DNA from 3 places in the Planococcus sp. ANT_H30 genome. Region 3 is predicted to be linked to each of the others. Evidence: riboswitches for the same ligand, from Rfam matches in the RefSeq annotation. Region 3 holds a riboswitch; each other region holds the start of a gene.

The links. Region 3 has a riboswitch for thiamine pyrophosphate ahead of tenA (thiaminase II). Riboswitches for the same ligand answer to the same signal wherever they lie in the genome.
Region 1: it holds a riboswitch for thiamine pyrophosphate, as region 3 does, so the genes downstream of both, FQ085_RS13370 (YkoF family thiamine/hydroxymethylpyrimidine-binding protein) here and tenA (thiaminase II) in region 3, are expected to answer to the same signal.
Region 2: it holds a riboswitch for thiamine pyrophosphate, as region 3 does, so the genes downstream of both, thiT (energy-coupled thiamine transporter ThiT) here and tenA (thiaminase II) in region 3, are expected to answer to the same signal.

Annotation. Positions count from the first base shown of each region.
Region 1 is NZ_VOBJ01000006.1:131,865-136,599, forward strand. It holds gene FQ085_RS13355 (energy-coupling factor transporter transmembrane component T family protein) at 1-675, opposite strand, end outside; gene FQ085_RS13360 (ABC transporter ATP-binding protein) at 656-2,086, opposite strand; gene FQ085_RS13365 (ECF transporter S component) at 2,079-2,660, opposite strand; gene FQ085_RS13370 (YkoF family thiamine/hydroxymethylpyrimidine-binding protein) at 2,662-3,252, opposite strand; TPP riboswitch at 3,344-3,449, opposite strand; gene FQ085_RS13375 (hypothetical protein) at 3,933-4,145, shown strand; gene FQ085_RS13380 (immunoglobulin-like domain-containing protein) at 4,344-4,735, opposite strand, start outside.
Region 2 is NZ_VOBJ01000011.1:42,075-46,809, reverse strand. It holds gene FQ085_RS16420 (SGNH/GDSL hydrolase family protein) at 1-438, shown strand, start outside; gene FQ085_RS18175 (hypothetical protein) at 561-698, opposite strand; gene FQ085_RS16415 (M20 family metallopeptidase) at 764-1,837, opposite strand; TPP riboswitch at 1,986-2,083, shown strand; gene thiT (energy-coupled thiamine transporter ThiT) at 2,180-2,755, shown strand; gene map (type I methionyl aminopeptidase) at 2,890-3,642, shown strand; gene FQ085_RS16400 (TspO/MBR family protein) at 3,750-4,481, opposite strand; gene FQ085_RS16395 (M3 family oligoendopeptidase) at 4,676-4,735, shown strand, end outside.
Region 3 is NZ_VOBJ01000001.1:1,105,443-1,110,177, reverse strand. It holds gene rlmN (dual-specificity RNA methyltransferase RlmN) at 1-971, shown strand, start outside; gene FQ085_RS05240 (hypothetical protein) at 1,181-1,738, shown strand; TPP riboswitch at 1,860-1,963, shown strand; gene tenA (thiaminase II) at 2,092-2,775, shown strand; gene thiM (hydroxyethylthiazole kinase) at 2,777-3,562, shown strand; gene thiD (bifunctional hydroxymethylpyrimidine kinase/phosphomethylpyrimidine kinase) at 3,559-4,404, shown strand; gene thiE (thiamine phosphate synthase) at 4,388-4,735, shown strand, end outside.

The DNA.
Region 1 (4,735 bases), on a different contig from region 3:
TAATCGAATAGGGCAGTAATAAGCGCTTCTAATGTTACCTGTAAACCCGCGTGCTTCCATAGCAAATGCTGATCGTTCAGCCTTTCTAACGGCTCCAGCAAGCATGGGAATTAACACACGGCGCATAGCTAGTATTCGTTGCCAACTGTATTTCTTCGTTTCAACAACGCGCAGTCTTTGAGCTTGTTGGATTTGTAAAAATTCTTCTTTCATAACCGGTAAAAATTGATAGCCGACCATTACACCATACGCAAGCTTCGGGGAAAGCTTTAACTGTTGCATGAGACTCATAATAAACTTAACCGGATCGGTCGTAAAAGCGAATAACAAAGACAAAGTCGAGAACGCCATAACGCGAAAAGCTAGTGACAAAGCGTATGCCCATTGTGTATCAGTCACATCAATTCCAGCAAATGACCAAATAACGGTACCGCCAGTATTTGCGCCGAATACGACAGTAGTCCATAAATAACCAAAAGCACCAATCGAAAAAGGGAGCATGAAGACCAACCATAGCTTCCAATTTGTACGACTCATTGTGAGTTGTAAAAGAATGATGCCTAGCCAAAACAACAGGGGCGTCCACGGATTAAAAAAGAACGCAATAATAAGCATTGAAATCGTCACTAAGATAAATTTGATTGAAGGATTCATGTCATGCAAAAGATTTTGCAAGGTCAGCCACTCCTTTTGGTGCTAGTAAATGGTGTAACGTTAGCAGTCTTTCGTTCTGCCATACGTCTTTTGCTGCAAATTTACCTGTCAGCTCGCCACCTTTAATGAGTAGCACCGAATCAGCAAGGCTCGCCGCAAATTCCATATCGTGTGTCACAATCAAAAGCGTTGTACCTTCCCGAGAGCGCTGGTCAATCAATTCAAAGAGTTCGAGCAGCGCGGCAGCATCCTGCCCAGAAGTCGGTTCGTCCATCAATAGTACTGGGCGTTTATCGGCGAGCATAGCGGCAATCGCTACACGGCGTTTTTGTCCGTGGCTAATGGCGAAAGGATGAGCGTTGTGAATTTCATCCAGACGCAAGTTTGTCATTAATCTATCGAGTTCTGAGCGACTAGAGGCTCCTGAATAAGCGACTTCTTGAGCGACTTGTTGCGTCAAAAACAAATACTCAGGAGATTGTGGAACATAGCCAATGCCTTTTGACTCAACAGTACCGGTCGACTTTTTGTAAATGCCACATAGTGATTTGACGAGTGTGGATTTACCGCTGCCATTTGGTCCCGCAATAACGACTATTTCACCGCGTTCAACTGAAAAGGATAAAGGCGACAGCAATTGGCGGTTGTTAATCGTGAATGACAGTTCTTCAGCTCGTAATGCTGTGGTCTCTCGTATTGCAGAATAGCGTTTGGGGAATAAAACCGGCTCTCTCTGTGTAAAAGACTGGTCCACTACTAGACGACCATCCCCATCCAGTTGGATTTCTCGTTCGAAAAAGGAACCCCAACTGCTTAACCTGTGCTCAACCGCAACAATTGTTAAAGAAGATCTTGTCTGTAGTTTCTCTAGCCAGTCGACAAATTGTTGTGCTGTATACGGATCCAAGTGAGAAAGCGGTTCATCTAGCAATAACACTTCCGGGTCCATGATTAACGCACAAGCAGTTGCAACTCGTTGTTTTGTTCCACCTGACAACGACTGAATGACGGCTTTTCGCAGATAGGTCAGGTCCGTCAATTCTAAAACCGCGGTAATGCGAATGTCCATGTCTTCAAAAGGTGTATGCAAGTTTTCTAACGTAAACGCCAGTTCTTCTTCAACAGTAGGCATGCAAAACTGTGAATCAGGATCTTGAAAAACTGTTGCAACGCGGTGATTGATTTCTCCAGGGGCATAATCACTAGCTGGTTTTCCGAATAGACGAATTTCACCGTCAATTGAGCCATCGCAGTTGTCAGGATACAAGCGATTTAGTATATACAAAAGCGTGCTTTTGCCGCAACCACTGGGTCCAGAAATGACTAGCTTTTCGCCTCGACAAACCGAGAACGAAAGATTTTCTAAGGTTTTTTTAGAGTCTTCAGGAAAGTGAAACGACACTCCATTTAAAGAGAAAATCTCTTCAGGCATTGATATCACCTTTTTTCGTTCGAGCAATGGCGTAACCGCGGAGTGATCCGGTCGCAAGTAAAGCGTCTCCGATATACTTTCCACCAATACCCGCAATTATTGCCCCACTAAGAACGCGAATCGTAAACATTAACGCGATGAATGATGGATCCAGTGCTGCATAACCAGAAATGAAGTAGCCGTAAACAAAGCTGAAAACAGCTGATCCGATTCCTGCAAGCATAAGCACCAAAATAGTGAAATGCTTATAACCGGTTAATGCAAATGCCGCTTCAGCACCGAGCCCTTGAATAACACCAGATAAAATGAGACGCGGGCCGACAGCATTGCCAATTAGGACTTCAATTGCCGCAGCCATCGTTTCAGAAAGAAAGGCAGCACCCGGCTTGCGGATAATATACATGCAGATTATTGATACAATAAACCAAATACCGAACATCCATTCATAAGCAAGTGGTCCAATTACAGCTGCCCAAATATTCGCTGCGTGAACAAACAATAAATAGACGATGCCGAAAACGACCGCAAATAACGACATCAATACCACTTCTTTTAATTTCCACGACTTCAACATATTATGCACCTCCATGAGACGGACTATTGATGCTCATGGATATGGTCATGACCAAATGGCGATGTTTATCAGAGCGGGCATTGGTGAATGCTTCTTCATAAAAATCGAATACCTCATGAATATCGCCATGAATACCGCTTGCGTAATGCATGGAATCGTTGAAAACGCCTTGATGTTTAGCGCGCTCGACTTCACGGTAAATTACTGCCATGTAATCTGGATTGTTCATCGGGTATAGCGCAAATTGTGAAGATACGTATTGTTGTGTGTTGTCGGTATTTACTAGCACATCGTCTTTTTCTAAATAGACATCACCTGACGAATCACCAGGACAACCAATTGAAAAAGTGCCGGACAGTGCGACATGTTCGCCTGTCTTTGCCGTATGCAAGGCTAGAGCTTTAGCGACATTAAAGACGTGAACTTGCTTGCCTCGTATTACTGTAGAGACGTCGTCCGTATGCATCCAAACGTTCGATGTGTCGGTATCGTTTAACGCCCTTTTAATTACTTTGATAAAATCGCCAGTCATCGGATGCAGTGAAAAGCGAAATCCGACGATGGGGCTTGTGCCGCATTGCAGTGAGTCCATGAATAATTCCTCCTTAAAAATGTGCACAAAAAAGACCGCATCCGTGAAGATGCAGCCATAATCTACAAATAATTATTAAAAGAAATTATTTCAGAAATGCGCCGCACTTCCTCACGCAGGTATTATCCTGATCGAGTTTTGAGGGATCGAAGCTTGCGCTTGCATCTCAGCCAAAGTGGGCACCCCTAGTGCAGAAAACGGTATGCGGTTTTTGTGTTCGGGTTGTTCCCGATGAGTTTAGTGTAGAGGAAGTGACTGAGGAAGTAAAGAGGGGATTTGGAGACAGTAGAAGTGGAGAGAGGGATTAAGAAAGAGAAACAGGTGAAAGTCGCTCCGGTTGCTTTGGGCATGGCTCTCGCACTAAGTCAGGAAAGAACACCTGTCTTAGTGCTTCGCCGAGCCCGTGGACGCGCCTCACTTGGTGAGTTGATAGTAGGGGAGAAGTAAAGTTAATTTTTTGTGATTTCTCATGAGCTTATAGTTTGTAATAGCTTGCGAAAATCCTTCAAAGCAATTAGTTCACAGAATAACAAACAGGTTTTCAAAACTTTTACGAATGTTTTTTGCTAATGAAATATCGGGCAGCATCATACGTAGCTTTTCGATAGGATAGTATTAGTAAAAATGAAAATCACAAGATTACTTTGCTTAATACTTGTATAAAATGGAAGAACTGCACTGTGAGATGGAATTGGAATAAGACAAGCATCATTCTTCTATATTCTCATGAAAATTTTAAGCTTCTTTTGGATACAGTTTGCAAGAAAGAAAAACAATTTCCTCAAATCAATTTTTGCATGTGGTGCGATAATTTAACGATGGCTTGGTATGAAGAAGATTTAGATGACCAGGATCAATTAACTTTGGGTGTTGCACGGGATATTGAAGCTTAATGGGATGTGCATTTTTCTGAGTTTTATTCTCGTAAAAAGAACAGGCTCATGAAAACGGGCCTCTCCAAATTTGAATTACCACATGAATGGTTTGAAAAATGGACGGCTGAGTTAGAGGGGAAATAATCAGGGAATTCCTGCATTTGAATGTAACTTAAGTGCAGTTAAGTTACATTCAGTTTAATATGAGTTGCATTTTTAATAATTTATTATTGTAAATGGAGCTCCTAATCCACTGAGAGTGGCTCGATATTCTCCAGGAGTCAGATCATAGTTTAAATCTTCAACATTAAGTGTCATTTTAGTTGAAGTGCCTGGATCGTGAACTATTGCCGGTTCCGTAAAAAATTCTTCTTTCATTGGAACCCGAAACCATCTATCTTCCACCTTTTTTTCAAGAAATACATCAAGACCCGTGGAGTATTCTTGCGTACTGTCATTCGTAATTACAATTTTAATATTTTCAACTGTTGTTGGGTATTCACTTTTTTCTGTCTTAATCATTACACCTTTTTCTGATGTCGGGCGTTCTAAAGGGGCTTTATCGGAAAGAAGTGATTGATCTTCTGTGATAAAAGACTCTTCAAGAG
Region 2 (4,735 bases), on a different contig from region 3:
TATGTGATGGGCTATTATTTTGCATACCCTCACGTCCGTGAAAGTCAAAAAAATGGCACGTCCAAACAACTGGATCGGCTTAATGAAATTCTTCGACTGTCAGCTGAAAAAGCGGGTGCTGTTTTTGTGTCAGTAGACCAACCATTTGGTGCAAACGGCGTGGATAAAATTCCAAATCCAGCCGATGTTCATCCGAACGTAATTGGTTACCAGGCGATGGCAAACGCATTTTTCGAAAACTATCAAGAAGCGTGGACTATAGAAAATTCTGAACTGCCACCAGCAAACCCGCTGTCTTTTGAGGAAATTATAGAAGCACAAGAACAGCAAGAACAGAAGAAACCAAAAGATAGCGAAGCTGAAGAAACGGCGAAGCGACCTTCTGATCAAAACAAAACAGGGTACTTGGCTTTACAGCAAGAAATCCCTTACGTTTAAAATGTGCGAAAATGCATATTCACTTTTCTCTAAATACTGAGAGGTTCACTTTTTTATGGAAGAAGAGTAGCTGTTTCATGCTAATAAAAAACGTTCCGGCATATATGCCAGAACGTTTTTTATTAGCGTTTTTTAGTAGGCTGTTTAGTAGGGGATTGACCTGCTTTGCCTTGTTTTCTTTTGTTTAATACTTTGCGAATAATGGGATATGCTATAGGGCCATATTTGATTGCAGATTTCAGTAGTCTTCCAATTGCCATTTAAATCTCTCCATTCATAATCGTAGTGATTGTTGTTTTCCCGAGTTCTCTATAATGCAAACCTTTTACGTCAGTTGCGCATGTGCCAGCAAGATGTTTTTGTATGCGTGAACACTTGAAATCGTTACATATTCCGCATTGCCATGCCAGTCGTCACCACTTGGTCCGAATTCAATGGCACCTTCACCGCCGTTTACAGCTGCATAATAACGTGTGTCGGCTGCGCCGTGCTGACCAAACAAAACAGCTTGTTGTTGTGTAGTAGCTGTAATTGCTTTTTGCAAGCTTTGAATAAATGGATTGTCTTTTGTAGTTGTCAGAGGAGGTGTAGATCCCGAAGCTTTATAATCCATAGTAACGTTCAAAGTCTCAGCCAAGTCCACCAATTGTCGAACGATCTCTTCTTTTTGCTGTCCTGGCATAAAACGGATATCGTAAGACATTTCACAAACTTCAGGAACGACATTATAGCGTTGTCCTGCTTTGATGATGGGCAGATTGACAGAAGGTTGCTCGTAATATTCGGTGGATTCTTTTCGGAACGGTAAATCGGCGACAGCCAGATGGAATTTCATCGCAGATTCAATGGCGTTAATTCCTTCCCATGGACGACTACCATGAGCAGGTTTTCCTTTAAAAACCATATCCATTCTCAAAATCCCTTTAGATTGAAGCCCGACTTTTAATCCGGTAGGTTCTCCGCAAATGACAAAATCACCGTGGAATCCTTGTTCGACGAGCCACTTGGATGTATGGCGTCCGCCAATTTCTTCATCAGTGACAATATGTAACTGCACTTCGCGAGTTACGAGGGAACTGTCGAGTTCGACAAACGCCTGCATCATGGCTGCAACTCCGGCTTTCATGTCAGCAGCGCCTCGCCCGTAAAGTCGATCTCCTTCTTCAACAGGTACAAATTGCTCTTTATGACCCGGAACTACATCAACGTGACCATTCCAGACAATCGTCTCTTCTCCTTGCCCTTTAACAGCTGTCAACATCAAGTAGCCTTTATTGTCATGAACCTTCACGGATTCTCCTTTGGTTTTTAGCCAATCGGCACAGAAAAGAAGAGCTTTGTTGGCACCCTCTTTGGTATCACTTTGAATCTTTATCAATTCTTTTAACAATTCAATCATCCTTTTGGCAAGCCTAATATCCCGGCTGCCTCCACCACCTTTCAAGTATCGTAACTATTCTCATCTTTACCCTATCACATCATCTTAAAACGATGTTGCATAAAAGAACAGCGTTGTGTACAATACAGGTGACTGTTAATATAGTTGTATACACCACAAGGGGAGCTTTTGCTGAGAGTGAACATTTGTTCTTACCCTTTGAACCTGTAAGTTAACACTTGCGCAGGGATGTGGATGGAAACCGGCTCTTACAACGACGCCAGGCTCTGTCCTGACGTCGTTTTTAATATGGTTTTATTCACGACCCTTCTGGTGATGTACACAACACCTAAGGAGGAAGTCATGAGAAATAAAAAAGTATTGTTGATGACAGAAATTGCAATTTTCGCGGCTCTTGGATTTGTGTTGGATTTCATTTCTTTCCGGATGCCACAAGGCGGCTCGGTCAGCTTGGTAATGATTCCAATTGTTTTAATTGCTTTTAGAAGAGGTGCAGGTGCCGGAATTCTAACTGGGATTTTAGTCGGGCTCCTGCAAATCGTTTCTGGATTTATCTCTGTCACCCCATTATCGTTTGGGTTTGTTGTCATGCAGGTCTTGCTGGATTATATTTTAGCGTATGGAGTTGTTGGGGTAGCGGGCGTTATGCGTGCAAAGTATATGCAACATGCGCAAGCTAAGCAAACGGGTAAAATGATAACGGCTATAGTAGTAGGAGTGCTAATCGCTTCTGTGTTGCGCTACTTGGTCCATGTTATTACAGGTATTTTGTTCTTCGGCATGTTTGCTGAAGGCAATGTGATCATCTATTCGGTCATCTATAATGCAACTTACATGATACCGGTATTCTTGCTTGCTGCTTTTGTCTGTGCTGCGCTTTTTGCGGCTGCACCGAAATTGGTAGATGCAGAAGCTTGAAATGGTAGAAGGCTGTCTTTTGACAGCCTTCTTTTCAATCTTTGGATTCAGGACTAGTTAGACCTGTAGAAGAGAATCCCTTTTAATTTTGTGGTATAATTCTTGAATAGAAAAGCTTGAAAGAAGGGTCATTGATGATAGCAACTAATGAAAAAGAGATTGAAATGTTAAAAAAAGCTGGCCAAATGGTGGCTGAAATTCGGGAAGCGATGAAAGCTGCCACAAAAGCTGGAGTCACGACAAAAGAAATCGACGAACTGGGCGGTCAATTATTTGAGGAGCTGGGTGGCGTTTCCGGTCCAAAATCAGAATATGATTTTCCTGGGTATACATGTATCAGCGTCAACGAAGAAGTGGCTCATGGTATTCCAGGTAGCCGTGTCATCCAAGATGGAGATATTGTGAATATCGATGTTTCGGGGTCATATGAAGGATTCTTCTCTGATACAGGAATTTCATTTGTCGTAGGCGAAGGACATGCTGAAAAAGAAAAAATTTGTGAAGCAGCCGCTTCGGCATTTGACCGCGCGATGACGAAAGTCAAAGCCGGTGCAAAACTCAACCAAATTGGTAAGGCTGTTGAACGTGAAGCGAAAGAGCAAGGTTTGTTCGTCATCAAAAACTTGACTGGACATGGCATTGGTAAATCACTTCACGAAGCGCCTCAACATATTTTAAATTATTACGATGCTTGGGAGACGACGATTTTAAAAGAAGGCATGGTACTTGCAGTAGAGCCCTTTATCTCTCAAAAAGCCGAGCACATTATCGAGTCAGGTGATGGCTGGACATTTATAACACCGGATCAATCATTGGTCGCGCAAATCGAGCATACTGTATTGGTAACAAAAGGTGAACCGATTTTATTGACTAAACTAAACAGCTAACATAAAAAAGAGATTCGGTGGAATAGCCGAATCTCTTTTTTATGTTAGTTGAATGTGAATGCAAAAAATCTGCAGACAAGCTCGCTCTAATCGAGTCTCTCGCAGATTTATTGAGTAGGTGCCGTTCTTTTTTTTATGAGCAAAATACCGGTTAAGATAACGCCGCTCAAGAAAAGAGATGCGGTTGTTACTAACATTTCGTCTGTACCGTGTTTAACAGCAATTCCAATGAACGCCCATATAAAGACCAAAGCGAAAGGAATATCCATATGATGAAACCGAATATGCAAAGCGATTGCAGTCGCGACTGTCAACATAATAACTGTCCACAGCTGATCGCTCAACCCCCAACCGCTCCAATTGTAAAAAGTTAAGACGAAACTGATGTTGGCTATAGTGGCTACACTAATCCATCCCATATTGATTGAAATAGGCAGCCGTTCAGTAAACGATCTTTCCGAATTTCCATATTGCAGGTAAAGAGCAATCAACGCTATCAAGTAGCCAAGCATGGCGACAATGGACCAGGCAAAAAACTCATAATGCCATAACAGGAGCCAACTTATATTGAACAGGCAGCTTAAGACGAAAAACAAAGTGATCTTGTGTGAAGGGGTCTGTCCTTTTCTTAAACGTATCCAGAAAGCAACAATCCAAACAGCCAGCAAAAGATAGATGATGGACCAAATTGAAAATACGTAACCGGCTGGTGTAAACAAGACTAACAGTCGGTTAGACACGTCACCTGTAGTTTGATCGTTTAACGGCAAGGTATTTGCCAAAGTATTCATGACAACGACAGCAATAAAAGAAATTGTCATAAGTAAAATACGAATCATGCAGAATCCCTCCTTCATTTTAGTATACCTGTCGTCGTTTCAATCAACAATTAACCTTTTCCAAAAAAATCCCTAAACATGTCGATAAGGTGAAGTATTAGCTTGAAGAGTGGAATATTGTTCCGGTTTCGGAAAGAAAAATGATATACTAAAGAAGTGTTTTTAGAAAATTTAGTTTATCAGGAGGAGAAATTATGACAGTTACCTATCCAGAACAATGGGATTTGGACACGCTATTTCCAGGAGGAAGTGAA
Region 3 (4,735 bases):
ATATAAAACGCGTCACTGAATTCGCAGAAATGAACAATCTGTCGAAAGACTGTGTTCAGTTGCTAGAAGACAACTTTGCGATTCGCACGTTGAAAGAAACAGTGAAGCAAGAATCTGCAGACGGCACGATTAAGTTTCTTTTCCAAATGCAAGACGGTAACTTGATCGAAACGGTATTAATGCGTTTTAAATACGGAAATTCTGTTTGTGTAACCACACAAGTGGGTTGTAACATTGGCTGCAGTTTCTGTGCCAGCGGACTATTGAAAAAGAGCCGCGATTTAAACGCGGGCGAAATCGTTGAGCAAATTATGCAAGTGCAAGCGCATTTTGACACACAGCAAAAAGAAGAACGTGTGAGTCACATCGTCGTAATGGGTATCGGCGAACCATTTGATAACTATACGAATTTGATGGGCTTCCTAAACATCGTTAATTCTCAAAAAGGTTTGGCTATCGGAGCTCGACACATCACCGTTTCAACAAGCGGTATCGTGCCAAAAATTTACGATTATGCAGATGAAGGCTTACAAGTAAACCTGGCAATTTCAATTCATGCACCGACTAATGAGTTGCGTACGCGTATTATGAAAATCAATAAAGCATATCCAATCGAGAAATTGATGGCTGCGATCGATTATTACCTAGAGAAATCCAACCGTCGCATCACGTTTGAGTATATTTTATTGCGTGACGTCAATGACCATGTAGAAGAAGCGCATCAATTAGCGAAATTGCTAGAAGATAAGCGTCACTTGTCATACGTGAACTTGATCCCGTACAATTCAGTTGATGAGCACGATCAATATCAACAAAGTACACCAGAAGCCATTAGTGCTTTCTACGATGCATTGAAGAAAAAAGGCATCAACTGTGGCGTACGTCACGAGCAAGGCGCCGATATCGATGCTGCTTGTGGACAGTTACGAAGCAAGCAAATCAAAAAAGAGAAAAAAGAAGTAACCGTTTAATAAGCAAAAACGTTCCTGATTTTCAGGAACGTTTTTTTATGCTGAAAACAAACTATTTTAAACAATGGTCTTTCAAAAAATACTTTTTTAGTAAATGAAACTTTCTGAACATTAAGAACGTATGAATCTTAGTAGCACGAGTAATTTATCTAATCGATTATTTTTGGTCAAAAGTTTATAAATAATGGGTTAAGAAAGGAAGTGGGGGATTGAAGAAAGTTCTGTGTACAGTAATTTTGCTTGGAGCAGTCACCTTAGCTAGTTGTAGCGGCCTTTCAACACACGAAGATGATGAAGTAGCCGCTATTGTAAATAATCATGAAATTACAATAGGGGATTTACGATTTTTATATCCTGACGATAGCGCATTAGATTACTTGGATTCAGCAATAGCTGTAGAGTTGATCAAACAAGAGGTACAGGAAATGAACCTTGATATTTCTCCACATCTTACAGGAGAAACAACCTCGGAAGAATTTGAAAAACTTCCTCCAGCGAATACAAAAGATGAAGGTGGAAAGCAAGTGCGTGCGTATGCTATCGCTCAAGCTGAAAAACTAGATATGTCACCCGAAGAATTCCAAAAGCAATACGGTAAAAAAATTAATGAACAAAATGCTTATATCAATACGTATCTTGAGGAGAAACTAGGGGGAGGAAACGTTAATGATCTAACATGGATGGATGACTTTGGGGAAGACTATAATAGGTTAGTAGAAAAATTAGTCGAGAAAAATAAAAATGACATTGACGTGTTTATTAATTAATGTTTTTGGAGAACACCATTTAGAAGTACACGTAGTTCTATACCAAACCAGCAAAAAGAATTGTATAAAGACTATAGAATTAGTAGAATCTATGATATAGTGATGTCGAAAACATAATTAAAAACACCACTAGGGGAGCCGGATATCGGCTGAGATGAGCATAAGCTCGGACCCTTTGAACCTGATCTGGATCATACCAGCGGAGGGAAGTGGCGGAACGTCTGCTATTTTCTTATCGACTGCATACGCCGCTTCCCTTTATTGGGGAGCGGCGTTTTTATTTTGTGCAAGAAAATTGACCGTGCCTGTCAGAGCAAGGCACGGAAACTAGATACAGAAAAGGAGATAGGAAAATGACATTTTGTACAGAAGTGAGAAAAGAATGTAACAGTTTATGGCAAGCAAGTTTTGATCATCCGTTTGTAAAGGGAATTGAAGATGGGACATTACCAGTCGAGATATTCCGTTTTTATGTCATGCAAGACGCTTATTACTTATCCCATTTTGCTAAAATTCAGGCACTCGGTGCGTCTAAAGCAAAGGATATGGAAACGACGCAACGCTTTGCAATTCATGCGACACATACCAGTACAGCCGAGCTATCGTTACATGAATCATTTATGAAAATGTTAAGTGTTACGGAAAAAGACTGGTCCCAATTCGAACCTTCACCTACAGCGTATGCGTACGTCTCTCATATGTACCGCGCATCTGCAGGGGAATTGGCAGATGTATTAGCAGCCATATTGCCTTGTTACTGGTTGTATTACGAAATCGGTGAGCGATTGAAACATGCAAAACCGGATCATCCGATTTATGACCGGTGGATTGAGACTTACGGGTCCGAAGAATTTGGTGAACTGGTCAACGAACAAATTGAACGGATGAATCAGTTGTCAGAAGACTTGCCAGAAGCACGCCGTAAAGAATTAAAAGACCATTTCCGCAAAAGCAGTTATTATGAATTGAACTTTTGGGATCAAGCCTGGAGACAAGAATCCTGGTCTATAGAGCCAACTAAAAAAGTAGGTGTTTAACATGTTTCAACAAATAAAACAAAAAAACCCGTTGGTTCATTGCATCACAAACCATGTAGTTTCGAATTTTCAAGCGAATGGTCTATTGGCAATAGGCGCTTCTCCAATCATGGGAGAAGCGCCTGAAGAAGTAGAGGAACTCGCTGGATTAGCACAGGCAGTGTCATTAAACATTGGAACTTTACACGCGGAGTCGCTGAAAAGTATGCTGATCGCTGGAAAAAAGGCAAACCAATTGGGCATCCCGGTTGTTTTAGATCCTGTTGGAGCAGGAGCAAGTAACTTCCGACTCCATGCTGTTCGAGAAATTTTAGAGACAGTTGACGTCAGCGTTCTTCGCTGCAATGCAGGAGAGCTCGCAGCTGTAGCGGGTAAAGAGTGGCAGTCTAAAGGTGTTGATGCCGGAGAGGGGCTTCTAGACGTTAAAGAGCTTGCTATGTCTACTGCGAAACAGTTGGGCTTGATTGTAGCGGTCACGGGCAAAATAGATTGTGTGACAGACGGAGACTGTGTTAATGAAATTCCTTTTGGAAGTCCGATTATGGCTTCGATTACAGGAACAGGCTGCTTACTGAGTAGCGTTGTCGCTGCAGGTCTTGCTGTTGATTCTGAAAATCCGTTAGAAACAGTGAGCGCTATTTTGCGATATTTTGCGATTGCTGGTGAACTAGCTAGTCAAAGCGTGAGTCTCCCTGGAGATTTTCAACTTGCTTTCATGAATAGACTAGCCAGTTTAACGGACGGCGAAGTCGCCGAACAAATTTATTTACAGGAGAGAGTGCTATGACAAAAACACCGCAAACTTTAACGATTGCTGGATCCGATTCTGGAGGAGGGGCAGGCATTCAAGCAGACTTGAAAACGTTTCAAGAGCTGGATGTCTATGGCACCTCTGTTATTACGGCCGTAACCGCTCAAAATACGATGGGTGTTTCCGCTATCTACCCAATGTCGGCACAAGCCGTACACATGCAATTAGAAGCGGTAGCTAGCGATTTTGAACTAACGGCTTTAAAAACAGGTATGTTATTCAATTCTGAAATTATTAAAGAAGTGGCAACCGCAATTCACAAGTTCGACTGGAAAAATGTCGTTGTGGATCCCGTCATGATTGCTAAAGGGGGCGCGGATTTATTGCAGCAAGAAGCAGTAGATGCAGTGAAAACGCATTTATTGCCACTGGCATTACTCGTTACCCCAAACATTCCAGAAGCAGAAGCTTTGACGGGCATCCCCATTACAAATGTTAGTAGTCGTCAACATGCAGCTGAAAAACTTTTGTCACTAGGTGCGAAATCCGTCGTTATTAAAGGTGGCCATGCAATGGATAGAGACTATGCAGAAGACTATTTTTTGCAGGCAAATGGGGAATCGTTCGTGTACCGAGCAGCTCGGATTTCAACAAGACAAACGCATGGTACTGGCTGTACGTTTGCAGCGGCTGTGACAGCAGAGCTAGCAAAAGGTCAGCAACTAAAAGACGCTATTTTTACGGCCAAACAATTTATTCAAGCGGCTCTTAGTGAACCACTGAATATTGGACAAGGTCATGGACCCACAAACCATGCGGCATATAAAGCTAGGATAGTAGATAAGAGGGAGGCACATAAAATTGAAGTTTTCTACTAAATCATCCATCTATTTTATTATGGGTTCAAAAAACTCAGGAGTTCGAGACCCTTTGCAAGTAGTCGAGGCAGCATTAAGAGGCGGCATCAACCATTTCCAATTGCGAGAAAAAGGTGATGGTGCATTGACGGGTTCAGCACTACTTGAATTTGCGTTACATTGCCAGCGATTATGTCGTGAGTACAGCGTGCCGTTTATTATCAATGATCAAGTCGAGCTGGCATGTAGTATTGGAGCAGATGGTGTTCATATCGGTCAAGATGATGCAGCGACGCAAAAAGTTCGTCAACTGATCGGAGCCGACAAAATTTTAGGCGTTTCTGTTCATTCT